Regions from separate parts of the Tersicoccus mangrovi genome, predicted to be linked through region 2. Evidence: riboswitches for the same ligand, from Rfam matches in the RefSeq annotation. Region 2 holds a riboswitch; each other region holds the start of a gene.
What was found. A riboswitch is a leader RNA that binds a small molecule or an ion and turns the genes downstream of it on or off. The one in region 2 is predicted to bind S-adenosylmethionine.
Positions count from the first base shown of each region.

Region 1 (7,961 bases), on a different contig from region 2:
GCCCAACTGCCCGCGGCGCAGCAGCTCCACGCCGGCGGCCAGGACATCGGCCGGCGGGGGCAGCTGCACGGGCGTGAACACGCCGAGGGCGGTGGTCACCTGCCACAGGGCGAGCAGCAGGAGGGGGACGACGAGGCCGGCGGCCCAGCGCAGGCCGCGCGGGATCCGGCGGCGGCCGGGGGTTGACGCCCCGCGCGCCGCCGGGCCCGCTGTGGAGGCCGCCGTGGGGGCGTCGACCCGGGTGTCGGGGACGGGCGAACTCACTTGGTGGTCACCGCCGAGGGATCGGCCTTGGTGACCAGCTCGTCGTCGAGCAGGGCGTTCAGGGCGGCGTCGACGGTGCCGGCGTCCTTGACGTCGCCGGAGTCGACGATGATCTTCCCGACCTTCTGCAGCACGGCCCGCTGCTTCGCACCCGGTGCCGGGTCGACGCCGAGGTTGGTGCGGGCGATCACCTGGGTGGCGACGGTCTTGTCGATGCTCGCGACGTCGGCGAGGATCGCCGCGGTCTCCGCGGTGTGTCCCTTGGCCCACGCCCGGGCCGCCTCGTACGTGTTCACGACGGTCTGGGCGATCTCGGGCTGGCTCTTGAGGAAGTCCTCGCGGGCGTTGAGGAACCCGTAGGTGTTGAAGGCGACGTTGCGGTAGAAGAGCTTGTCGCCGTTCTTCTGGGCCGCGGCCATGATCGGGTCAAGACCGGCCCAGGCCTGCACGGATCCGTTGTCCAGCGCCGTGCGGCCGTCGGCGTGCTGCAGGTTCTGCACGGTGATGTCCGACGCCTTGAGGCCGTTGGCGGCGAGCGCCTGCAGCAGGAAGAAGTAGGGGTCGGTGCCCTTGGTCGCGGCCACGGACTTGCCCTTCAGGTCGGCCACCGAGGTGATGCCGGTCTTCGGGGTGGTCACGAGCGCGGACCACTCGGGCTGCGAGTAGATGTCGACGGTGCGGATGGGCGAGCCGTTGGCGCGGGCGAGCAGCGCGGCCGAGCCGGCGGTGGATCCGACGTCGATGGCACCCGAGCGCAGCGCCTCGTTGGCCTTGTTCGAGCCCGCGGACTGCACCCAGGTGACGGTCACGCCCTTCTCCTTCAGCGCCGCCTCGAGCCAGCCCTTCTGCTTGATCACGAGGGAGAGCGGGTTGTACGTGGCGAAGTCGATGGTCAGGGTCTTGCCGTTGCCACCCCCGCCCGCGGCGGCTGCGGTCGACGAGCCGGAGCCCTCGCCGGCGCACCCGGTCAGGGTCAGGGTCGCGGCGGTGACGACGGCGACGGCGGTGAGGGCGGAGCGGACGAGACGGGCAGGGCGGCGGGCCATGGTGATCCTCTGGAGGTCGAGACGGACGACGTGATGGTACGGAGAAGAAGGGACAGGTGGAGCGAAACAGAACAGGGTCGAACGGGAGGGGTGCGCACACGGTCGCGCCACGGGCGCAGGCCGCGGCGCTGCGGGACCGCGCAGCTCGCCGGCTCGCTGATCCGGTGGACCGGCGGGCGGTCAGTGGGCGTCGACGCCGAGCGCGGTGAACAGGTCGGCGCGCATGCGCGCCAGATCGGCCGAGCCACGGTCCCGAGGTCGCGACCCCGGCACGGTGTGCACGGAGCGCACGCCCGCGGGCGCCCGACCGGGTGCTCCCACACCGACCTGACCGGTGCTGCCGCCGTCGGTCGAGCCGAGGAGGACGACGCGGTCGGCGAGCTGGAGCGCCTCGTCGACGTCGTGGGTGACGAGCAGGATGGTCGCCGGGGAGGCGTCGTGCACGGAGAGCAGGAGGTCCTGCATCTTCAGGCGGGTGAGGGCGTCGAGGGCGCCGAACGGCTCGTCGAGCAGGAGCACCTGCGGGTCGCGTGCCAGCGCTCGGGCGAGGGAGGCGCGCTGCGCCATGCCGCCGGAGACGGCCCGCGGGCGGTGACCGGCGAATCCGGACAGGCCCACGAGGGCCAGCAGCTCGTCGATGCGGGCGTCCTGCGCAGCGGTCCGGCGGCGGCCGGTGCGGGGCAGCCCGAGCGCGACGTTCTCCCGCAGCGTGCGCCACGGCAGCAGGCGCGGTTCCTGGAAGGCGACCGCGCAGCGCGGGTCCCAGGGGCGCACCGGGGCGTCGCCGATGACGACGGACCCGGCACTCGGGGCGTCCAGCCCGGCGGCGAGGCGCAGCAGGGTCGACTTGCCGCAGCCGCTCGGGCCGAGCACCGCGATCACCTCACCGGGCGCCACCTCCAGGTGGACACCGGCGAGGACGTCGTGCGGGCCGAAGCTGCGGCCGACCCCGTCGAAGGTGATGCCGGCGTCCCCGTCGCTCCAGAAGTGCGGGGAGTCCGCCGGGTCGGCCACCCCGGAGGCGGCATGGCGCGCGGGCGAGAACAGAGACACGTGAGATCAACTCCATCGATCCTGGCGGTAGCACCCTTCCGACGGATCGGTGGGTTGCTGCGGCGTCGACGAGCCAGATCTCTCGGCCGCTCGGGATGGTATGCCGCCACTGTAACGGCACGACGGGGCCGTCCGGCAAGTCGGTCGGCGGCGGGACCGCCACGGCGCGTCACACTCGACCCCCACCGCCGACTCGATCGACGAGCCGGCGGGAACAGGGGCGGAGAATGAAGCCATGAGCCACCGGAACGACCCCGAGACGATCCGCCGCCTGCTCACGACGCCCGGGCGCTGGGCCGTCGTCGGCCTGAGCGAGAACCCACGCCGGGTGGCGCCCCGCATCGCGGCGATGCTGCGGGACCACCTCGGCATGCGCATCCTGCCGGTCAACCCGCGCGGGGAGGCGGCCCTGGGGGAACCGGGACACCGCACGCTGGCCGACGCCGTGCAGGCCGGCGGTCCCGTCGACGTCGTCGACTGCTTCGTCAACTCGACGAAGGTCGGTGCCGTGGTGGATCAGGCCATCGCCGTCGGCGCGGGCGCCGTGTGGCTGCAGCTCGGCGTGGTCGACGAGGACGCCGCCGCCCGGGCCGCCGCGGCCGGGCTCGACGTCGTGATGGACACCTGCCCCGCGATCGAGGCGCCCCGCTTCGGCCTGTAGACGAAGCCCGAGGTCGCTCCCGCGAGTTCACGCCGGGACGTGACGCCGCATGGCGGACACGGGTTGATCCGCCCGACGACGGCGGAGCACAATGGCAGCACCATCCCGAGCGGCCGAGAGATCTGGATCGATGACGCCGCAGCAACCGTGGTCGAAGAAACCGCTGACCACACGGTGCTACCGCCAGAAGCGATGGAAGAGAGCGCACAGCAATCTTTGAGCATCGGCCAGGGCCGTCCCCTGTCCGGCTGCGCATTGCCGGGACCCGCGAGCGGTACGTCAGTGAAGGAAGCCCGATGAGCAGCATCGACGAGCGAGTCAATCTCGCCGAGCCCCTCAAGTTCGCGTACTGGGTGCCGAACGTCTCCGGCGGCCTCGTCGTCTCCACGATCGAGCAGCGCACGAGCTGGGACTTCGACTACAACAAGAAGCTGGCCCGGATCGCCGAGGACGCCGGCTTCGAGTACGCCCTCTCGCAGACCCGGTACGCCGCCAGCTACGGCGCGGACAAGCAGCACGAGGCGACGTCGTTCTCCCTCGCCCTGCTCGCCGCGACCGAGAAGCTCAAGGTGATCGCCGCCGTGCACCCGGGCATGTGGCACCCCGGCGTGCTGGCGAAGTACATCATCACCGCCGACCACATCTCGAACGGCCGGGCCGCCGTGAACATCGTCTCCGGCTGGCTGCGTGCCGAGTTCGACGGGTTCGGGCTGCCCTGGCTCGAGCACGACGAGCGGTACGCCCGCACCGAGGAGTTCATCTCGATCCTGCGGGGGCTGTGGACCGAGCAGGACTTCTCGTTCCACGGGACGTACTACGACATCTCCGACTTCACGCTCTCCCCCGCCCCGGTCGACGTGCCCGGCCGCGCCCACCCGGACGTCTTCTTCGGCGGCAACTCGACCGCCGCGCGGATCGCCGCGGGCCACGTCGCCGACTGGTACTTCTCCAACGGCAAGGACTTCGACGGGTTCGACGAGCAGTTCAACGACGTGCACGCCTCGGCCGCCGCGATCGGCCGGACGGCCCCACGCTTCGGGCTCAACGGGTTCGTCATCGCCCGGGACAGCGAGAAGGAGGCCCGGGACACGCTGCGGGAGATCGTCGAGAAGGCGCACCGGCCCGCCGTCGAGGGCTTCCACGACGCCGTCCAGGAGGCCGGCCCGGCCACCAAGGACGGCAAGGGCATGTGGGCGGACTCCTCGTTCGAGGACCTCGTCCAGTACAACGACGGATTCCGCACCCAGCTGATCGGCACTCCCGAGCAGATCGCGGAGCGCATCGTCGCCTACAAGCAGCACGGCGTGAACCTGCTGCTGACCTGCTACCTGCACTTCCAGGAGGAGGTCGCCGCGTTCGGCCGGGACATCCTGCCGATCGTGCGTGAACTCGAGGCCGACCTGGCCCGCAAGCACGGCGTCGAGCTCGGGGACCCCGAGCTGACCGCCACGACGACAGGAGGACGCTGACCCATGGCCGACCACCGTTTCGGATTCCGCACCCGCGCGCTGCACGCGGGTGGCACCCCCGACGCCGAACAGGGCGCCCGGGCAGTCCCCATCTACCAGACGACGTCGTTCGTGTTCAAGGACACCGCCGACGCCGCCAACCTCTTCGCGCTGCAGAAGTACGGCAACATCTACTCGCGGATCGGCAACCCGACGGTCGCCGCGTTCGAGGAGCGGATCGCGTCCCTGGAAGGCGGCATCGGCGCCGTCGCCACGTCCTCGGGCATGGCCGCCGAGTTCATCACGTTCGCGGCGCTGACCGGGGCGGGCGACCACATCGTCGCGTCCTCCCAGCTCTACGGCGGCACGGTCACGCAGCTCGACGTGACGCTGCGCCGCTTCGGGGTCGAGACGACGTTCGTCTCCGGCACCGACCCGGCCGACTACGCCGCCGCGATCCGGCCCGAGACCAGGGCCGTCTACACCGAGGTCGTCGCCAACCCGTCCGGCGAGGTCGCGGACCTGGCCGGACTCGCCGCGGTGGCCCACCAGGCCGGCGTGCCGTTCGTCGTCGACGCGACCCTGTCCACCCCGTACCTGATCCGCCCGCTCGAGCACGGCGCCGATATCGTCATCCACTCGGCGACCAAGTTCCTCGGCGGCCACGGCACGACCCTCGGCGGCGTCGTCGTCGAGTCGGGCCGGTTCGACTGGGGCAACGGGAAGTTCCCGGTCATGACGGAGCCGGTCCCCTCCTACGGCAACGTCTCGTGGTGGGGCAACTTCGGCGAATACGGCTTCCTGACCAAGCTGCGCTCCGAGCAGCTGCGCGACATCGGCCCGTCCCTGTCCGCGCAGTCCGCGTTCCAGCTGCTGCAGGGCGTCGAGACGCTGCCCCAGCGCATGGACGCGCACTTGGCGAACGCCCGAGCGGTCGCCGAGTGGCTGGATGCCGACGAGCGGGTCTCCTACGTCAACTGGGCCGGCCTCCCGTCCCACCCGCACCACGAGCGGGCCGAGCGCTACCTCCCGCTCGGCCCCGGCTCGGTGTTCAGCTTCGGCGTCCGCGGTGGCCGGGCGACCGGTGAGCGGTTCATCGAGGCGCTGCAGCTGGCCAGCCACCTGGCCAACGTCGGCGACTCCCGCACGCTCGTGCTGCACCCGGGCTCGACGACCCACCGGCAGCTGACCGCGGAGCAGCTCGCCGCGGGCGGTGTCAACGAGGACCTGATCCGCATCTCGGTGGGCCTCGAGGACGTCGAGGACATCCTGTGGGATCTCGACCAGGCGCTCACCGCGGCCCAGCAGGTCGCGGAGGAGTCCGGCGAGCTGGAGGAGAACGACGACACGTTCGTCACGCCGGAGGCCGGCGCGGCCGACGACGAGGCGTCACGCGAGATCGGAGCACGCGCATGAGCACCACGACCAGCTCGAACACCAGCGGAACCGAACAGCAGGACGGCCGCACCTGGGTCGGCCCCACCGCGCCCGAGCGGCTGTCCATCCTGCGCGACGCGAAGGTCGTCGCCATCGTCGGCGCCTCGGACAAGCCGTCCCGCGCGTCCTACTTCGTCGCCACCTACCTGCTCTCCTCCTCGCCGTACCGGGTGTACTTCGTCAACCCGGTCGCGAAGGAGATCCTGGGGCAGCCGGTGTACGCGTCCCTGGCGGACCTGCCGGAGAAGCCGGACATCGTCGACGTCTTCCGCAAGCACGACGACCTGCCCGGGGTGCTCTCCGAGGCGATCGATGCCGGCGCGAGCACGATCTGGCTGCAGCTGGGCTCGTGGCACGAGGGCGTGGCCGCCGACGCCGAGGCCGCCGGGCTGAACGTCGTGATGGACCGGTGCGTGAAGATCGAGCACGCGCGGTTCCACGGCGGCCTGCACCTGGCCGGCTTCGACACCGGGGTGATCTCCTCGAAGCGTCAGGTCGTGGCCTGAGAGCCCGTCGCCACCCGGACGCATCACCGACCAGACAGCGTCAGGTGTCGTCGCGAGCGGCCATGAACGTGTAGTCCCACACGCGGACGCCGGCGGCCTCGTCGGCGTCCGTGCTCTCGTGGTGGAGGGATCGCGCGCGGTCCAGGACCGCCTCGACGTCGTCGAACACCTGCCGGGCCTCCGCGGTGGTCAGCCGCAGCGCCCCGATGCTGATCTCGCCCCGCGGCTCGAGGTCGCGGCCCGCGGCACGCTCCTGAGCCCAGGCGGCCAACCGCGCCATCATGTCCTGCTGGTCGATCGTCACCTGGTGCAGGTAGGCGGCGAGGGAGCCCTCCTCCTCGGGGGCCAGCGGCTGCTGCGGACTGCCCGCCTGCCAGGACTGGTTCACCGCCTTCCACACCCGGTCCCGCCGGTCGCGGGCGAACTCCGGGGCCTCCTCGACGAAGCCGGCGTCGGCGAGCGCCCGCAGGTGGAAGCTCACGGCGTTCGCGGGGACGTCGAGCTGCCGCGCGAGGTCCGCGGCGCGGGCGTGGTCCACGGCACCGAGGACCGAGACGATCCGGCGGCGGACGGGATGCGCCATCGCCTTGAGCATCGGCGAGGTCATCACCGTGGGCACGAGGTCGGGAGCGCTGCGCGTCGGCTGATCGGCGTCCATGGGACCACTCTAGGGAAACCGGTCGCCGTACGCGCACGTCCGGTTGCGCACTAGCTATTGCGCAACTGACGTTGCGGATCTAGGCTGTCCGCCATGGCACGCGTTCGCCGAGGTTCCCACTCCCCTGATCCCGTCCCGCTGTGGCGCAACGCGGACTACCGCTGGTGGCTCGCGGCCGACACCTCACCGGCCCTCGGTCGCTCCCTGCTCACCCTCGCCGTGCCGCTGCTCGCCCTCGCGGTGACCGGCAGCCCCGCGCAGGCCGGCGTCGTCACCGCGGTCGGCGCGGTCGGCCGGGTGCTGGCGGTGCTGCCCGGCGGAGTACTGACGGACCGGCACGACCGGCGGGTCCTCATCCTCGCCGGCGCCGGGGTCGGCGTGGTGGTCGCCGCGACGCTCGCCGTCCTGCTCGCGTGCGGGCTGCTCGACTTCTGGCTCCTGACCTTGCTCAACCTCGTGCTTGCCGTGCGCAGCGGGCTCGTCGACGCGACCCCGAACGCCGCGCTTCCGTCGGTCGTCGACTCGTCCCGGCTGGGTTCCGCCGTCGCCGCGAACCAGGGGCGCGACGCCGTCGTGAGCCTGACGGGCGGCCCGATCGGCGGCGTGCTCATGGCCGTCGGGCACGCGGTGCCGTTCGTCGCCACGGCGATCCTCTACGCGGGTACCGCGGTCGCCGTGCTGCGGATCCGCGCCGACCTCCGACCCGGCGCCGGCGCCCCTGGGACGGCGGACGCCGCCTCGGTTCGGGACGAGGCGAGCGCCGAGCGGGTGCACGGCACCGACGAGCGCCCCGCGCACCCCGGCTGGTTGGCGGAGGCCTGGGCCGGGTTCGCCTGGCTGGCCGGCCGCCCGGAGCTGCGCGGGGTCATGGCCGTCTCCACGATCGTC
Region 1 is NZ_JBAJMW010000003.1:185,095-193,055, forward strand. Features, by position in the region: gene V6N00_RS06930 (ABC transporter permease) at 1-264, opposite strand, end outside; gene V6N00_RS06935 (aliphatic sulfonate ABC transporter substrate-binding protein) at 261-1,310, opposite strand; gene V6N00_RS06940 (ABC transporter ATP-binding protein) at 1,491-2,363, opposite strand; SAM riboswitch class I at 2,373-2,465, opposite strand; gene V6N00_RS06945 (CoA-binding protein) at 2,599-3,024, shown strand; SAM riboswitch class I at 3,122-3,223, shown strand; gene sfnG (dimethylsulfone monooxygenase SfnG) at 3,321-4,493, shown strand; gene V6N00_RS06955 (O-acetylhomoserine aminocarboxypropyltransferase/cysteine synthase family protein) at 4,497-5,888, shown strand; gene V6N00_RS06960 (CoA-binding protein) at 5,885-6,415, shown strand; gene V6N00_RS06965 (winged helix-turn-helix domain-containing protein) at 6,456-7,073, opposite strand; gene V6N00_RS06970 (MFS transporter) at 7,167-7,961, shown strand, end outside.
Region 1: linked by a shared signal. The riboswitch ahead of V6N00_RS06940 (ABC transporter ATP-binding protein) and the one ahead of V6N00_RS10740 (bifunctional o-acetylhomoserine/o-acetylserine sulfhydrylase) in region 2 are both predicted to bind S-adenosylmethionine.

Region 2 (7,961 bases):
ACGGGGGCGCCCGGCCGCGTGACGTCACGCCGGGTCGCGCTCGGCCGGGGTCCCGGCGGCGTCATCCGAGCCGGGCACGCGTGCGTGGGACACTGGGCCGGTGAGTGACTACGAGGAGATCGGCCTGCGCGATACGACCATCCGGCTCGGTCAACTGTTGAAGCTGGCGAACCTCGCCGAGGACGGCATCGACGCCAAGCGCCTGATCGAGGAGGGCCTCGTCAAGGTCAACGGGGACATCGAGACCCGCCGCGGCCGGCAGGTGCGCTCCGGCGACGTCGTCGAGGTCAACGGCACCGGCGTCCGCGTCGCCTGACGCTGCGAGCACTCACCCGGGCCTTCAGCGCAGCAGGTGGTGGGTGAGGAACTCGCTCACGTGCCGCAGTTCCTGCTCGTTGATGCCGTGGCCCATCCCGGCGTAGAGCACCTTCATCAGGTCCACCCGGTCCCGCAGCCACGCCGCGGTCTGCTCGGCGAGCTCGGCGGGGATCACCTGATCCTCCTGGTCGCGGCCCCAGAACAGCGGGGAGCGGCGGGCGGCCAGGGCGGCGTCGTCGAAGAACCCGTCGGTGGAGGCGTCGAGGTCCCCGGCCTGGACGAGCACGAAGCCGGAGCAGCCGACGACGACGGCGAAGTCGTCCGGCGCGTGCCGCATCATCGACGTGGCGATCGCCATGCCCTGCGAGAACCCGAACAGGCTGACGCTGCTGAAGTCGCCGCGCACGCCGTCGAGCCAGCCCGCAACGGCGCGGGTCGCCTCGATGGCGCCGTCGATCGAGTAGCCGACCGCGCTGCCGGTGGCGTCGAACTGGAGGTCGAACCACGAGAAGCCCGGCTCCATCGGGTGCGGGGCGCGGACGGACGCGTAGGTGATGCCGGCGGGCAGGAACGGGACGAGGGCGGCGAGGTCGCGCTCGTCGGCGCCGTAGCCGTGGAGCAGGACGACGAGCGGCGTTCCGGCGCGTTCGGACTCGAGCGCGGACCACCACACGGACAGATCAGGGGACGTCACCGCGCCATTGTGCCATGGCCCCGGTGACCCGATTCGCCGGCGCCGGTGGCACCATGAGCGGGTGAGTGAGAACGCGACCGACCCGATCCAGCCCGCGCACCCGTGGACCCGTTACGTCGCCGTCGGCGACTCGTTCACCGAGGGCATCGGCGACCCGGAGCCCTCCGCGCAGGGCGGCAATCGCGGGTGGGCGGACCGCCTGGCCGAGGAGCTGGCCCGCACGTCGAGCGACTTCGCGTACGCGAACCTGGCGATCCGCGGCCGGCTGCTGGACCAGATCATCGCCGAGCAGATCGACCCGGCGTTGGAGCTGAAGCCTGACCTGGTGACCATCTCGGCCGGCGGCAACGACATCATCCGCCGGGCCGACCCGGACGCGGTCGCGGCCCGGCTCGACGGCGCGATCGGCCGTCTCGCGGACTCGGGCGCGACCGTGCTGCTGTTCACCGGCCCGGACATCCGCGACACCCCGGTGCTCGGGGCGATCCGCGGCCGCGTGGCGATCTTCAACGAGAACCTACACACGGTGGCGAAGCGGCACGACGCCGTGATCGCCGACATGTGGTCCCTGCGCGAGCTGGTGCAGCCGCAGATGTGGGCGCCGGACCGACTGCACTTCTCCGCACTCGGGCACCACACGATCGCGATGATGGCGCTCGACGCCCTGAACGTGCCGCACGACCTCCACCCGATGCAGGCGAGCCCGCTGCCGTCCCGTACCTGGCGGCAGGCGCGCAGCGAGGACCTCGTCTGGGCCCGAGAGTACCTGGCGCCGTGGGTGCTGCGCCGCATCCGGCGGGTCTCCTCCGGCGACCACATCTCGGCCAAGCGGCCCGTTCCCGGGCCGGTGTTCGGCCCGGGCATGCCGCCGGGTTCGGAGTAGGCCGGCCGGGTCCCCGGGGGGTGTGCCGGATGAGGTCGGACGGCGGACAGCCTCCGTCACGATTCGGTCGATACGCGCCTGACGTGGGACGATACTCCGATGCCCACCAACGATCCGTCGCAACTGGTTGCGCTGATGAGACTGATCCTGGAACGCGCCGACACCCCGGTCGGTGACCGTGATGCGGTCGTGGACGAGATCCGGAAGGCGGCGGGCGGCCGCTCCGACCTCCTCGGTGAGGCCGCCGGCCGCTATCGAGCCGCCATGGTCGACCCGCCGTCTATCGAGTGCCTGTCGGCCACCCGAGCACTGTGGCTCTGCGTCGATGCCGGCGCCGACATCGACGTGGCTCGCGCCGCGACCCCCGTGCACGCGGCCCGGTTGGCCGCCTGACGGTCACTCCGGACGCCGGTGCCCCGGCCGTCCGCTGACGGACCGGTTTGACGAACCGCAGGCGGAGCGTTCGCTACACCGAGTGTGACGGATGTGGCTGGTGTGACGCCGGACGCGCCTCATCCGTCCCACCGGTCACACTCGCTGTAGCCGTTGCACCGGTCCCGCGAAGCAACCCGTCAGCGGCCGAAGACGTGCGCATCCAGCAGCGCACCGAGCTGGTCCATCTCGGTGAGGAACCCGTCGTGCCCGATGGCGGCGTCGATCAGGTGCACCGGCACATCCCCGGGCAGCGCGGCGGCCAGCTCGAAGGACTGCTCGGGCAGGTAGAGCCGGTCCGAGGTGACGGCGGCGACGAGGAACTCGGCGCTCACGCCGGCGAGCGCCTGCTCGAGGCCGCCGCGGCCGCGGGCGACGTCGTGGCTCATCAGCGCGTCGGAGAGCACGATGTAGCTGTTCGCGTCGAACCGGGCGGCCAGCGACGTGGCCTTGTGGTCCAGGTAGCTCTCGACGGCGTACCGGCCGCGGGCGGCGTTGGTGCCGCTGAAGGGGTCCTCCCCCGCCTGTGCCTTGCGGCCGAACCGGGCACCCAGTTCCGCCTCGCTCCGGTAGGTGATGTGCGCGATCCGGCGGGCGATGCCGAGCCCCGCCGAGGGCGCCGGCCCGTCGTAGTAGTTCCCGTCCGCGAAGTCGGGGTCGTTGCGGATCGCGAGGAGCTGCGGCTGCGCCCACGCGATCTGCTCCGCGGTCGAGGACGCGCCGATGGCCAGCACCGCACACCGCTGCACCGCCTCGGGGTGTGTGACCGCCCACTCGAGCGCCCGCGCCCCGCCCATGGACCCGCCCATCACGAGCGAGAACACGTCGATGCCGAGCGCCTCGGCGAGCCGCTTCTCGGCGTTCGCCGCGTCCCGCAGCGTGATCTGCGGGAACCGTGAGCCCCAGGGTCGGCCGTCCGGGGCGAGCGAGGACGGCCCCGTCGACCCGTAGCAACCGCCCACCATGTTGATCGAGACGACGAAGACCTCGTCGGTGTCCAACGGCCGTCCCGGCCCCACCAACGTGTCCCACCAACCCGCCACGTCGGTATCCCCCCGGGCGACGTGCGAGGAGCCGGTCAGCGCGTGGTGGACCAGGACGGCGTTGGACGCGTCCGCGTTCAGGGTGCCCCACGTCTCGTACGCGAGCACGACGTCGGGCAGCACGCCACCGTTCTCCAGCGGCAGGTCGCCCACGGACGCGAAGCGCACGGCGCCCGCCGCCCCGCCCAGGGAGGCGAGGGCGGAGCGGGCGACGTGCTGCGGGAGCACACTCATGCGGCGCGGGCCTCCCGGAGGGCCGCGAAACCGGTCTCGAGGTCGGCGAGGATGTCGTCGATGTGCTCGAGGCCCACCGACAGGCGCACCAGCCCCGGGCTGACGCCGGCGGTCGCCTGGTTGACGTCGGAGAGCTGGCTGTGCGTCGTGGAGGCGGGGTGGATGACGAGCGAGCGCACGTCCCCGATGTTGGCCACGTTCGAGTGGAGGGTCAGCGCGTCGACGAACCGGCGGCCGGCGTCGGCGCCGCCGTCGAGCTCGAACGCGATGACCGCACCGGCACCCTTCGGCGCGTACTTGCGGCCGAGCTCGTACCACCGACTGGACGGCAGGCCGGCGTAGGCGACGGAGAGCACGTCGTCGCGCTCCTCCAGCCAAGCCGCCACCTTCTCGGCGTTGGCGACGTGCCGCTCGATGCGCAGGCTCAGCGTCTCGAGGCCCTGCGCGATGAGGAACGCGTTGAACGGGCTCGCGGCGGCGCCGGTGTCGCGGAGCCACTGGACCCGCGCCTTGAGGATGTAGGAGAGATTCGCGCCGAGCGCGCCGCCCTCCCCCAGGTCCCGCCCGAACACGAGCCCGTGGTAGGACTCGTCCGGCTCGGTGAAGCCCGGGAAGCGGCCCGGCTCGGCCGTGTAGTCGAACCGGCCGGCGTCGACGATCACGCCGGCGATCGCGTTGCCGTGCCCGCCCAGGTACTTGGTCGCGGAGTGGACGACGACGTCGGCGCCGTGCTCGATCGGGCGGATCAACCACGGGGTGGCCACCGTGTTGTCGACGATCAGGGGCACCCCGGCGGCGTGCGCGGCGTCGGCGACCGGGCCGATGTCGAGGACGTCCTGCCGCGGGTTGGAGATGCTCTCCCCGAAGAACGCCTTGGTGGTGGGCTTGACGGCGGCGGCCCAGGAGGCCGGGTCGTCGGGGTTCTCGACGAAGTCGACGCTGATGCCGAGCTTGGGCAGCGTGTAGTGGAACAGGTTGTGGGTGCCGCCGTACAGGGAGGGGCTGGCGACGATGTGGTCACCGGCCTCGGCGACGTTGAGGATCGCGTACGTGACGGCGGCCGACCCGGAGGCGAGCAGCAGAGCGCCGACGCCGCCCTCCAGGGAGGCGACCCGGTTCTCCACCGCCTCGTTGGTCGGGTTGCCGATACGGGTGTAGATCGGGCCCAGCTCGGCCAGGGCGAAGCGGGAGGCCGCCTGGTCCGCGTCGTCGAAGACGAACGAGCTGGTCTGGTAGATCGGCAGCGCCCGCGCCCCGGTGGCGGGGTCGGGCTGCTGACCGGCGTGGATCTGGCGGGTCTCGAAGGACCAGGAGTCGGACATGCCATGCCTCTCGGACAGGAGCCGGCGAGTCCGGGCCGGTCGAGCCGTCCCCGGGGCACACCGGCCCGCGCTTGCGACGCGCGTGTGCGCGGCGCCAGGTCTTCACCCGGGGCACCCCACCGCGGTAGGAGGGTTGCCGGTCAGCGAGCCGGGGCTGCATGTCGCTGACACTCATGACCTCGCACCAGTGTTCGGTGCACCGGCCCCAGCGCGCAAGTCGATGACTCTCGACGTCACCACCGGGACGTGATTAGGGTCACCTAACCAGCGTCGGCGGGGCGCCGGTGCAAGGATGTCGGCATGCGCCTGGATCACGTCTCGTTCGCCTGCGGACCCGCCGGACTGAGCGCCTGCGCCGACGAGATCGGCCAGGCCCTCGGCATGCGGCCGGTGACCGGTGGCATCCACCCCCGGTTCGGTACCCGCAACGCGATCTTCCCGCTCAAGAACGAGCGCTACATCGAGGTCGTCGAGGTGCTCGACCACCCCTCGGCCGACAGCGCCCCGTTCGGTCAGGCGGTCCGCGCCCGGTCCGAGCTCGGCGGCGGCTGGCTCGGCTGGGTGGTCAGCGTCGCGGACCTCGCCCTGTTCGAGAAGCGGCTCGGGCGGGATGCGGTGCCGGGCAACCGGAAGTTCCCCGACGGCCGTGAGCTGCAGTGGCGGCAGATCGGCGTCAAGGGCCTCATCGCGGACCCGCAGGTGCCGTTCCTGCTGTCCTGGATCAGCCCGCCGGATCTGCACCCCTCCAACGCGGCTCCGACCGACATCACGCTCGCGCGGCTGCAGATCGCCGGGTCCCCCTCGCGGGTCACGGACTGGCTGGGCCGGGACGTCCGGGACGCGCTGGAGGACCTCGACGTCGACTGGGTCGCCCCCAATGGCACCCCCGGCGTCCTGTCGGTCACCTTCGAGACCCCGCGCGGCACCGTCACCATCTGACGCCGCCGCTCGTCGCTCAGGAAGTCAGCTGTCCTTGACGGGCAGCCGGATCAGCAGTCCCCCGTGGTACGGCACGTGCATCGTGCCCTGCACCGGGTTGAGCGCCTCGTACACCCCGCCGTTGCCGTCGTAGATGCCGATGTGGTGACCGGGAATCCAGATGATGTCCCCGGGCCGGCCCTCCGCGAGCGGGATCTGCTGCGCCCCGAGCGCGGTGGCCATGGCGTCGCCGCCGAGCACGGGCAGATCGAAGCCGTGCTGGCGGAGCACCCAGCTGACGTAGCCGCCGCAGTCCCATCCGGTGACCGGCGACGTGCCGCCCCACAGGTAGCGATGGCCCACGCCGGTCTGGGCCGTGGCGATGATGGCGTTGCGCAGGGCCCCGGCGTTCCCGGTGGCGACCGCGGCCGTCGGCGTACGCCACGTGGTCACCGGCCCGAGCGTCGTCGGCAGGGTGGCGCGGATGCCGGTGTCCGGGATGGGCCACGCCTCCCCCGTGACCGGGGTCGTGGTGGTGGCGGATGCCGGTGCCGTCACGGGTGGCGGTGTCACCAGCCAGTGCGCCTGCGCGGGGGCCGCGAGCCCCAGGGTGGCGGCTCCGGTGACGGCCCCGACGACGACAACCGTGGCGGCGCGGCGGCCGTACCGGGTGAGGGCAGTGCGTCCCGAACGCGTGCTGCTGGAACCCGTGCTGCCGGAACGGATGGTGTCGGCGCGGTGCCGGGCGTGCTTCGTGCTCATGGATCCCCCGTCGGATTCCGCGATCCTGCATGCCCGGTTCGTTCCAGGGGACGGCTCGCGTGGCGGTCGACGACGTCGGCCGGTGATCCTCACCCTAGGACAGGCGATGTGCTCCTGACCATGGGCCGGCCCTGCGATCCTGCTGGGAATCCTCAGGTCACGGCGTGTCGCCCGGCATGTCGACGATGATATTGCCGACGTGCTGGTCCGGGTCCCGCATCGTCGTGAACGCCGCCACGAGGTCGGCCACCGCGAACCGGTGGGTGATGAGCCGGCGCACGGCGTCCTGGTGGCGGGCGATCAAGTCCAGCGCCTGCGGCATGAGGCCCTGGCTGTTGCGGCTGCCGAGCAGGTCGACCTCCTTGAACGGCGGCACGCTCAACGGGAAGGACGTGGGCCGCACCGAGATGCCGATCTGCACGACGCGGCCGACGGGGGCGACGACGTCGAGCGCGTCCGCCAGCACGGCGGGCACCCCCGTGGCCTCGAGCACGAGGGGCGGGCCGTCCGGAGCCGTGTCGCCCAGCGCGGCGGCGAGCCGATCGGCGGGAAACGGCGCGGCCGGGTCGATCAGCAGGGTGTGATCGGCGCCGAGTTCCCGCGCCAGGCCCAGCCGGCCCGGGAGGGTGTCGGCGGCGACGGCGTCGGCCCTGTCCAGCCTGTCGGCCCCGACGATGTCGTCGGCCACCTCGACCACCGTGCCGGAGAGTTCGTGGCCCTGGACGATCGGCAGCTCGGAGGCGTAGTCGTCCTCGTAGATATGCAGGTCGGTGCCGCACGGGCGACGTACTCGATGCGCACGAGCGCCTCCCCCGCGGCGGGCACCGTCCGGGGCAGGTCGACGTGCTCGAGGGTCTGCGCGGCGACGGTTCGCACGGCCAGCATGGTGCTCTCCTGGGGAGTTCGGGGTCGAGGGGTGTCGGTGACGCGAGGTGCTCAGCCGAAGCCGGTGGCCTTGCCGAGCAGCGCGAACCCGACGAAGGCGCTGATGTCGAGCAGGGCGTGCGCGACGATCAACGGCAACACCCGGCGCACCCGGAGGAAGAAGGCCACGAACACGAGGCCCATGACGACGTTGCCGAGGAACGGGCCGAAGCCCTGGTACAGGTGGTAGCTGCCGCGCAGCACGGCGCTGGCGACGAGGACGGCCGGGGTCGCCCAGCCCAGTTGCCGCCACCGCAGGGTCAGGTAGCCGACGACGATGACCTCCTCGAGCACGGCGTGGCGCACCGCGGAGAGGGTGAGGACGGGCAGCGTCCACCAGTAGGTGCCCAGTGCGGCCGGTACGAGCGTCGTCGTGATGCCCAACGCGTGACCGGCGGCGTACAGCGCCAGGGTGCCTCCGCCCATGACGG
Region 2 is NZ_JBAJMW010000005.1:79-8,039, forward strand. Features, by position in the region: gene V6N00_RS10715 (RNA-binding S4 domain-containing protein) at 101-316, shown strand; gene V6N00_RS10720 (alpha/beta hydrolase) at 341-1,012, opposite strand; gene V6N00_RS10725 (SGNH/GDSL hydrolase family protein) at 1,074-1,895, shown strand; gene V6N00_RS10730 (hypothetical protein) at 1,995-2,288, shown strand; gene metX (homoserine O-acetyltransferase MetX) at 2,468-3,604, opposite strand; gene V6N00_RS10740 (bifunctional o-acetylhomoserine/o-acetylserine sulfhydrylase) at 3,601-4,926, opposite strand; SAM riboswitch class IV at 4,989-5,105, opposite strand; gene V6N00_RS10745 (VOC family protein) at 5,227-5,865, shown strand; gene V6N00_RS10750 (C40 family peptidase) at 5,890-6,606, opposite strand; gene V6N00_RS10755 (zinc-binding dehydrogenase) at 6,764-7,546, opposite strand; gene V6N00_RS10760 (CPBP family intramembrane glutamic endopeptidase) at 7,543-7,961, opposite strand, start outside.

Region 3 (7,961 bases), 350 kb from region 2:
CCCCGGTGGCCAGCACGACGCCGTCGGCGGCCACCGTCGTCCCGTCCGCGAGGCTCACCCGGCGGGCCGCGGCGTCGAGCCCGACCGCGGGGGCGCCGAGAAGCCACCGTGCGCCGAGGTCCTCGTCCGTCTCGAGCGCCAGGTCGGCCGTCGAGCAGCTGCCGCGCAGGTAGTCCTTGCTCAGGGGCGGCCGGTCGTACGGGCGGTGGTCCTCCGCGCCCACGACGGTGACCTCACCGCAGAACCCGGCGGCCCGCAGTGCTCGGGCGGTGCTCAGCCCCGCCAGGGATGCTCCCACGATGATGATCGACTGCAAACGCTCCACCTCACGCGCCGCTGGTACCGGCCGACGGGCCGGGGAATCACGGCGACCGGGACGTTGCCGGAGCGCCGTCCGGGCCACCGATGCGGTCCAGCGTGCCGGTCCCGAGGAAGCCGTGTCAAGCATCCGCGGCAGGTGAAATTGATGTTTCGGCAGTCTTGTATATCTGTCACATACTTCTTACACGGAAAGGGTTGACGCGCGTCGGACGTGGCATCGATGCTGGTCTGATCACCGGGGTCCTGCCGGCTCCGGGGAAGGGAGTCACCGTGCACCGGGCCTGCTCACTGGACGAGCTTTCTCCGGGAGAATCACTGCGGCTGGAGACCACTCCACCGATCGCGGTGTTCCGGACCGACGACGGCGAGGTGTTCGCCGTCGACGACACCTGCACCCACCAGGACGCGTCCCTCGCGGACGGCTGGCTCGAGGGGTGCGAGGTCGAGTGCCCGCTCCACGCGTCGCGCTTCGATCTGCGGACCGGCCAGGTCGACGCGCCCCCGGCGAAGCGCCCCGTGCGGGTGCACCGGGTGGAGGTCGTCGACGGGGACGTGATGGTCGAGGAGTCCGCCGATGCGCCCAACCTGCCACCGGGAGTGAGTCTGTAGGGTGCCCGCGCGGCGCCGGGCGTCGCGAACCGCATGCACGGGGTGCAGCAGCGCGCTCCGGAGAGGGAGCTTCGATGAGCATCGATCACGACGAGACCGCCTCCCCGTTGAGCGAGCCCCCGCCGGAGGACGTCCCCCCGGTGCTGCTCGACGGCTCCGACACGGTCGCCGAGCAGGAGTCCGACCTCCTCGACACGCTCCGGCAGACCAGGCGCGAGGCGCGGCGCGGCTTCGCGGACGGTGAGGAGGTGGGCCGGCTCGACCCGTGGATCATCGGCATCGTCGGCGCCGTCGTGCTCGGGCTGGTGATCTGGGGCTTCCTCAGTCCGGGCACCCTGTCCACCGTCGCCAAGGGCGCCCTGACCTGGGTGCTCGACTCGGCCGGCTGGCTCTACGTGCTGGTGGCCTCCCTCTTCGTCGTCTTCGTCCTGTGGCTCGCACTCGGCCGGTACGGCCGGATTCCCCTGGGCCGGGACGGGGAGGCGCCGGAGTTCCGCACCGGCTCCTGGATCTCGATGATGTTCGCGTGCGGCATGGGCATCGGGCTCATGTTCTTCGGCGTCGCCGAGCCGCTCACCCACTTCGTGACGCCGCCGCCGGGAACGGTCGACGGGCGCACGCCCGCCGCGGTCCAGACGGCGATGGCCACGTCCCTGTTCCACTGGACCCTGCACCCGTGGGCGATCTACGCCGTCGTCGGCATCGCGATCGCCTACAGCACGTTCCGGCTCGGCCGGAAGAACCTGCTCTCGGAGGCGTTCGTCCCGCTGTTCGGGCGCCGCGGCGTCGACGGCTGGGGCGGCAAGGTGATCAACATGCTCGCGATCTTCGCGACGCTGTTCGGCTCGGCCGCCTCCCTGGGCCTCGGCGCCCTGCAGATCGGCGCCGGGCTGCAGTTCAACGGCGTGATCGGCGAGAGCGCCACCCCGGTGCTCGTGCTCATCATCGCCCTGCTGACCGCCGCCTTCGTCGCCTCGGCGGTCTCCGGCATCGAACGCGGCATCCAGTGGCTCGCCAACACGAACTCGGTGCTGGCCGTCGTGCTCGCGGTGTTCATCTTCGTGGTGGGCCCGTCGCTGTTCATCCTCAACCTCATCCCCGCGGCGGTCGGCGACTACTTCCGGGACCTGGCCGAGATGGCGTCACGGACCTCCGCGACCGGCGGGGACGGGATGGCCGCATGGCTCTCGGGCTGGACCATCTTCTACTGGGCGTGGTGGATCTCCTGGACGCCCTTCGTCGGCCTGTTCATCGCCCGGATCAGCCGCGGGCGCACCATCCGGCAGTTCGTCACCGGGGTGCTGCTCGTGCCCTCGGTCATCTCGGTCATCTGGTTCGCCATCTTCGGCGGCACGGCGATCTTCCAGCTCCAGCAGAACCCGGACGGCGGCCTGGCCGACGCGATCAGCGACTCGAGCTCGACGATCTACGTGATGTTCCAGAACCTGGCGCTGGAGCCGTGGCTGCTCGGCGCCCTCGTGATCCTCGCGATGATCCTGACGGCGATCTTCTTCGTCACCGGAGCGGACTCGGCGTCGATCGTCATGGGCTCGCTCTCCTCGAACGGCACGATGGAGCCCCGCAAGCCGCTCGTCGTGTTCTGGGGCGTGCTCATGGGCGCCGTCGCGGCGGTGATGCTCCTGGCCGGTGGGGACAAGCCCGACGAGGCCCTCACGGGGCTGCAGAACATGACGATCGTGTCCTCGCTGCCGTTCGTCATCGTGATGGTCCTGTTGTGCGTGGCGCTGGTGAAGGACCTGCAGCGGGACCCCATCTGGTTGCGGCGGCAGCTCTCCGAGTCGATCATGCGGCGGACCATCCGCGACGGGGTCGAGGAGCACGGGCACCAGAAGTTCGATCTGGTCACCCGCCGGTCCGACGCCCCGGAGACCGGCGCCATCCCGGCCGTCGACGCGACGGCGGGCGGCGAGCCGATCTACGCGGGCAGCAGCCGGCGGCTCCGATTCCCGTGGCAGCGGGAATGATCCCGCTGCCGGCATGAGAGCGACGAAGGGCGGCCACCGCGCGGTGACCGCCCTTCGTGCTGTCGTGCTGTCGTGTCTCAGACCCGGGCGTGCCGGAAGCCGGCCCCGTGGTGGTCGGCCGGCAGCGCCGGACCCGCACCGGAGAGCGTCTCACGCAGCGTCGCTCCGGCCCGGGCCGGCTCGAGCATGCCGCGGCGGAACAGCTCGGGGCTGACGCGGCGGACGAAGGACTCGGTGTCCGCGGGCCGCACCGCCGAGATGACGTTGAAGCCGTCGACGTCCGCCTCCGCGACCCAGCGCTCGAGCTCGTCCGCCACGGTCGCGCCGGAGCCGGTGATGACCGGGCCGCGGCCGCCGATGCCGACGAACTCGGCGAGCCGGCGCGGGGTCCACCGCGCGTCGGCGTCCAGCTTCGTGAACGCGGCGAGCGCGGACTGGTTGGCGTCCGTGACGGCGTGTTCGAGCGGCGCGTCTGGGTCGGCCGTGGACAGGTCCACTCCGGTCCACCCGGCGAACAGCGCGAGCGCGGCGTCGACGTCCACGTACGGCCGGTAGCTCTCCAGCCGCTCCCGGGCGGCCTCGTCGGTCCGGTCCGCGATCACCGTGACGCCGGTGAGGATCTTGACGCTGCGGGGGTCGCGGCCCTCGGCGGCGACCTGCTCCCGGATGGTCCGCACCCAGCCGGCCACGACCTGCGGGGTGTGCCCGATGAGGAAGATGGCCTCGGCGTGCCGGGCCGCGAACTGCTGCCCGCGGGAGGAGGCGCCGGCCTGGAACAGGTACGGAGTGCGCTGCGGCGAGGGCTCCACCAGCGCCGGGCCCGGCACGGAGAAGGCCTCGCCCTCGTGCCCCGCGCCGCGCACGCCCGCGGGATCCGTGTAGACGCCGGACTCCCGGTCGCGGCGGACTGCGCCGTCGTCGAAGGTCCCCTCCCAGAGTCTGTAGAGCACGTCGAGGTACTCCTCGGCCCGCTCGTACCGGGCGTCGTGACCGAGCTGCTGCGTGAGCCCCAGGTTCCGGGCCGCCGAGTCCTGGTAGGAGGTGACGATGTTCCACGCGAGACGGCCGCGGGTCACGTGGTCCAGGGTGCTCAGGCGCCGGGCCAGCAGATAGGGGTGTTCGTAGCCGGTCGACGCGGTGACGCCGAAACCGAGCCGCGTCGTGGCCTGCGCGAGCGCGGGCACCAGCACGGTCGGGTCCAGCAGCGGGTACTGCACGCCCCCGCGGACGGCCTCGTCGGCGCTGCCGCGGTAGACGTCGTACTGGCCGAGCACGTCGGCGAAGAACAGGTTGTGGAAGCCGCCCTGCTCGAGGGTCTGGGCCAGCTGCACCCAGTAGCCGATGTCGGTGTACTCGCTGCTGCGGTCCTCGGGGTGGCGCCACAGTCCCGGGCTCTGGTGCACCGGGGTGGGCATGTCGAAGGCGCTCAGCAGCAGGGGCCGCGTCTCGTTCGCTCGGTTCTCGTTCGGTCGGTTCTCGTTCGGTCGGGTCGAGCTGTCAGGCACGGGTGAATCCCTTCGTCTGTGAGGCCGCCGCCGCGCCGACACCGGCGGGAACCGGGTCGGAGCCGGTGACGGCGGCATCGGTCGGGGCGTCGGCGTCGAGCTCCAGCCCGGCGCGACGGGCGTCGCCCACCGGGTCGGCGGCGGCCGCCGCGGAGATCACGCTGGCGACGGCGAGCACGCTGATGTACGCGCAGATCAGCCACGGTGCGTTGCCGCCGAGGGCGAGCAGGCCGGCGGCGATGAACGGCGTGAGGCCGCCGGAGAGGATAGTGCCGATCTGGTAGCCGAGACTGACGCCGCTGTAGCGCACGTGCACCGGGAACTGCTCGGCGAACCACGCGGCCTGCGGGCCGTAGATGGCGTCGTGGATGCCGTTCATGGCCAGGATGTAGACCAGCGGCAGGAGGGCGAGCGGCCCGCTGTCGAGGAACACGAAGTACGGCCACACCAGCACCCCGCCCAGGGCGGCCGAGATGAGGCTGATGCGCCGTCGTCCCCAGCGATCGGACAGGCCGCCCCAGAACGGCCCCGAGATCAGGCCGAGCGCGGAGCAGATCAGCACCGCGGCCAGCACGCTGCCTGCGTCGCCGCGCTTCGCGGTCACGTAGGTGAGGGTGTAGACGGTCAGGATCGAGTAGATGGCCGGCTGGACGAGGCGCTGCCCGATCGCGACGAGCACGCCGCGCCAGTGGTGGCGCAGCACCTCGCGGACCGGGGCGGCCGCGGTAGTCCCGGCCTCCCGCACCTCGGTGAACTCGCGGGCGTCCTTGACGCCGAGCCGGATCCACAGGCCGACGGCGACGAGCAGGGCGCTGGCCAGGAACGGCAGCCGCCATCCCCAAGCGAGGAACGCCTGCTCCCCCAGCGCGGCGCGGCTGCCGGCGAACGCGGACGTCGCCAGCAGCATCCCCGCGGCCGAGCCGATCTGGGTGAAGCTGCCGAAGAAGCCCCGGTGCTGGGCGGGGGCGTGCTCGACGGAGAGCAGCGCGGACCCTCCCCATTCGGCGCCGGCCGACAGGCCCTGCGCCAGGCGCAGCACGATGACGGCGACGACGGTGAACCAGCCGCCGACCGCGAAGGTGGGCAGCAGCCCGATGCCGGTGGTCGCGACGCCCATCGTGAGCAGCGAGATGACGAGCAGCGACTTGCGGCCGATCCGGTCGCCGAGGTGCCCGGCGATGATGCCGCCGATCGGCCGGAAGAAGAAGGCGATCGCGAAGGTCGCAAAGGAGGCGAGGATCCCGCCCAGTGCCGAGCCGTGCGGGAAGAACTGGGTGGAGAAGATCAGGGCCGCGGCCGTGCCGTAGAGATAGAAGTCGTACCACTCGATGGTGGTGCCGACGAAGGCCGATCCGAGGATGCGCTTGCGGGTGAGCGCGCTCCTGCTGGCGTCGAGCATGGGTTCCCCCTTGGGAATCCGGGCGTGCCCTTCAGGCCGCCATCCTTGCCCACGGCGTTGGCACGCGGGCCGAATCGTCACCTGGGGCACCCCACGACAGCGGCGAGGGTTGCCGTCCAGCCGGCCAGGGCCGCATGGCTGGAACTCATGATTCTTCGTCGGCCACGCTAACGGCCGACGGCGAGGATGCGCGACCACCCGGCCGTCACGTTTCGTCATCCGCGCGTCCTGACCGACGTGGTAGCGGAGCCGACCGCCGGCCCACCGTACGATCGACGGCGAGAAGATCAGCAGGCTGACAGCGCCCACGCGCGACAGTGGGACGCCCACCGCAAGGGAGAAGCATGGAACTGACGGGCAACACCGTCCTCGTCACCGGCGGCGGCACCGGCATCGGCCGGACCCTGGCCGAGGAGCTGTGGCGACGCGGCAACACCGTCATCATCGCGGGCCGCCGGGCGGCCGTGCTGGACGAGGTCACGGCGGCGAACCCCGGCATGGAGAGCGTCGAGCTGGATGTCGCCGACCCGGCGAGCATCACCGCCGTCGCCACCGACCTGCTCGCCCGGCACCCGGACCTGAACGTGCTGGTCAACAACGCGGGCATCATGGTCGGCGACGACCCCGCGGCCCCGGTGGACGACGAGGACCTCACCCGCGTCGTGGGGACGAACCTGCTCGGCCCCGTCCGGATGATCTCCGCGTTCATCGACCATCTGAAGGCCACCCCGCACTCGGCGATCCTCAACGTGACGTCGATGCTCGGCTATGCGCCCCTGGCGTCGTCCTCGCTGTACTCGGCGACGAAGGCCGCGATGCACTCGTACACCTTGTCGCTGCGGTACCGGCTGGCCGGCGAGGCGCCCGAGATCATCGAGGTCGCCCCGCCCTACACCCGGACCGCGCTGATGCCGGTCAACCTGACCGATGCGCGGGCGATGCCTCTGGAGGACTTCCTCGCCGAGACGATGGCGGCGCTCGAGGCGGGCGAGGTCGAGGCGTACACACGGATCGGGCGCGAACGGCGCGACGCGTAGCGCACCGACGACATCGCCGCCACCGCCCGGCTCAACGACGCCCTGACGCACGCACCCGCGAACGACCACTGACACCCCTGACGACGACGGCCCGCCCCCGAGTGACCGGGAGCGGGCCGTCGTCGTGCGTGGTGCGTGGTGTGCGGAATCAGTACCCCACGCGGACGCCGGTCGCCGAGGACCAGGTGATTCGTCCGCCCTGGTAGTCCTGCTGGACCTGCCCCGCGGCGTTGACGTACTCGTCGGTCAGCGGGTAGCCGAGCCGCCCGTCCTGCGAGCCCTGCTTCGCCCAGGCGCCGCGGATGGCGCCCTGGACGATGTGCGCGCCGCTCGCGGAGGACCACAGGATCGTCGCGCCCTGGTAGATCTGGTAGACGCCGCCGTTGCGCAACCCGCGGACCTCATCCGTCGTCGGGTAGCCCAGCCGGCCGTTCTGGTAGTTCTGCCGGCCCCACGCGCCGCGGATCGCGCCCTCGGAGATCCGGGCGCCGGTGGCCGAGGACCACACGATGGTCGCCCCCTGGTACGTCTGGTAGACGCCCCCGGCGGCCTGCCCGGAGACCTCGTCGGTCGTCGGGTACCCGAGCCGGCCCTTCTCGAAGCCCTGCCGTCCCCACGCCCCACGGACCGCGCCCTTGGACACCATCGCGCCGGTGGCCGGCGAGTAGACGATCACGCCGCGCTGGTAGGACTGGTAGGCGCCGTCGTCCACGAGACCGCTGACGGGGGCGGCGAGGGCCGTGCCGAGCGCGTTGCGGGTCGCCGCCGCGCTGAGGAGGGAGGCCACCGAGAGGCCCCCGTCGGCGTCGACGGTCACGGTGGCCGACGTCGCGGTGATCGCCTCGATCTTCACGGTCGTGCCGGCGTGGGTCGTGAACGTCTGGCCGGCCTGCCAGGCCTGGTTGGTGGCGTAGTACCCGGAGAACGGGTGCGTGTCGGGCATGAGGATCAGCGAGCTCGACGCCGTCCGGCCGCCGAGCTGGACGATCTTGACGCCCTTGTTGCCGCCGACCGCGGTGTTGACGTCGTACCCGACGGGCAGCCGCAGTTCGAGGTAGTAGACCTCGCCGCTGCGGGGGTCGGTGAACTTGACCGCGCGGTTCGC
Region 3 is NZ_JBAJMW010000005.1:351,699-359,659, forward strand. Features, by position in the region: gene V6N00_RS12155 (NAD(P)/FAD-dependent oxidoreductase) at 1-298, opposite strand, end outside; gene V6N00_RS12160 (bifunctional 3-phenylpropionate/cinnamic acid dioxygenase ferredoxin subunit) at 592-930, shown strand; gene V6N00_RS12165 (BCCT family transporter) at 1,005-2,915, shown strand; gene V6N00_RS12170 (LLM class flavin-dependent oxidoreductase) at 2,993-4,420, opposite strand; gene V6N00_RS12175 (MFS transporter) at 4,413-5,819, opposite strand; SAM riboswitch class IV at 5,856-5,972, opposite strand; gene V6N00_RS12180 (SDR family oxidoreductase) at 6,164-6,856, shown strand; gene V6N00_RS12185 (LGFP repeat-containing protein) at 7,005-7,961, opposite strand, start outside.
Region 3: linked by a shared signal. The riboswitch ahead of V6N00_RS12175 (MFS transporter) and the one ahead of V6N00_RS10740 (bifunctional o-acetylhomoserine/o-acetylserine sulfhydrylase) in region 2 are both predicted to bind S-adenosylmethionine.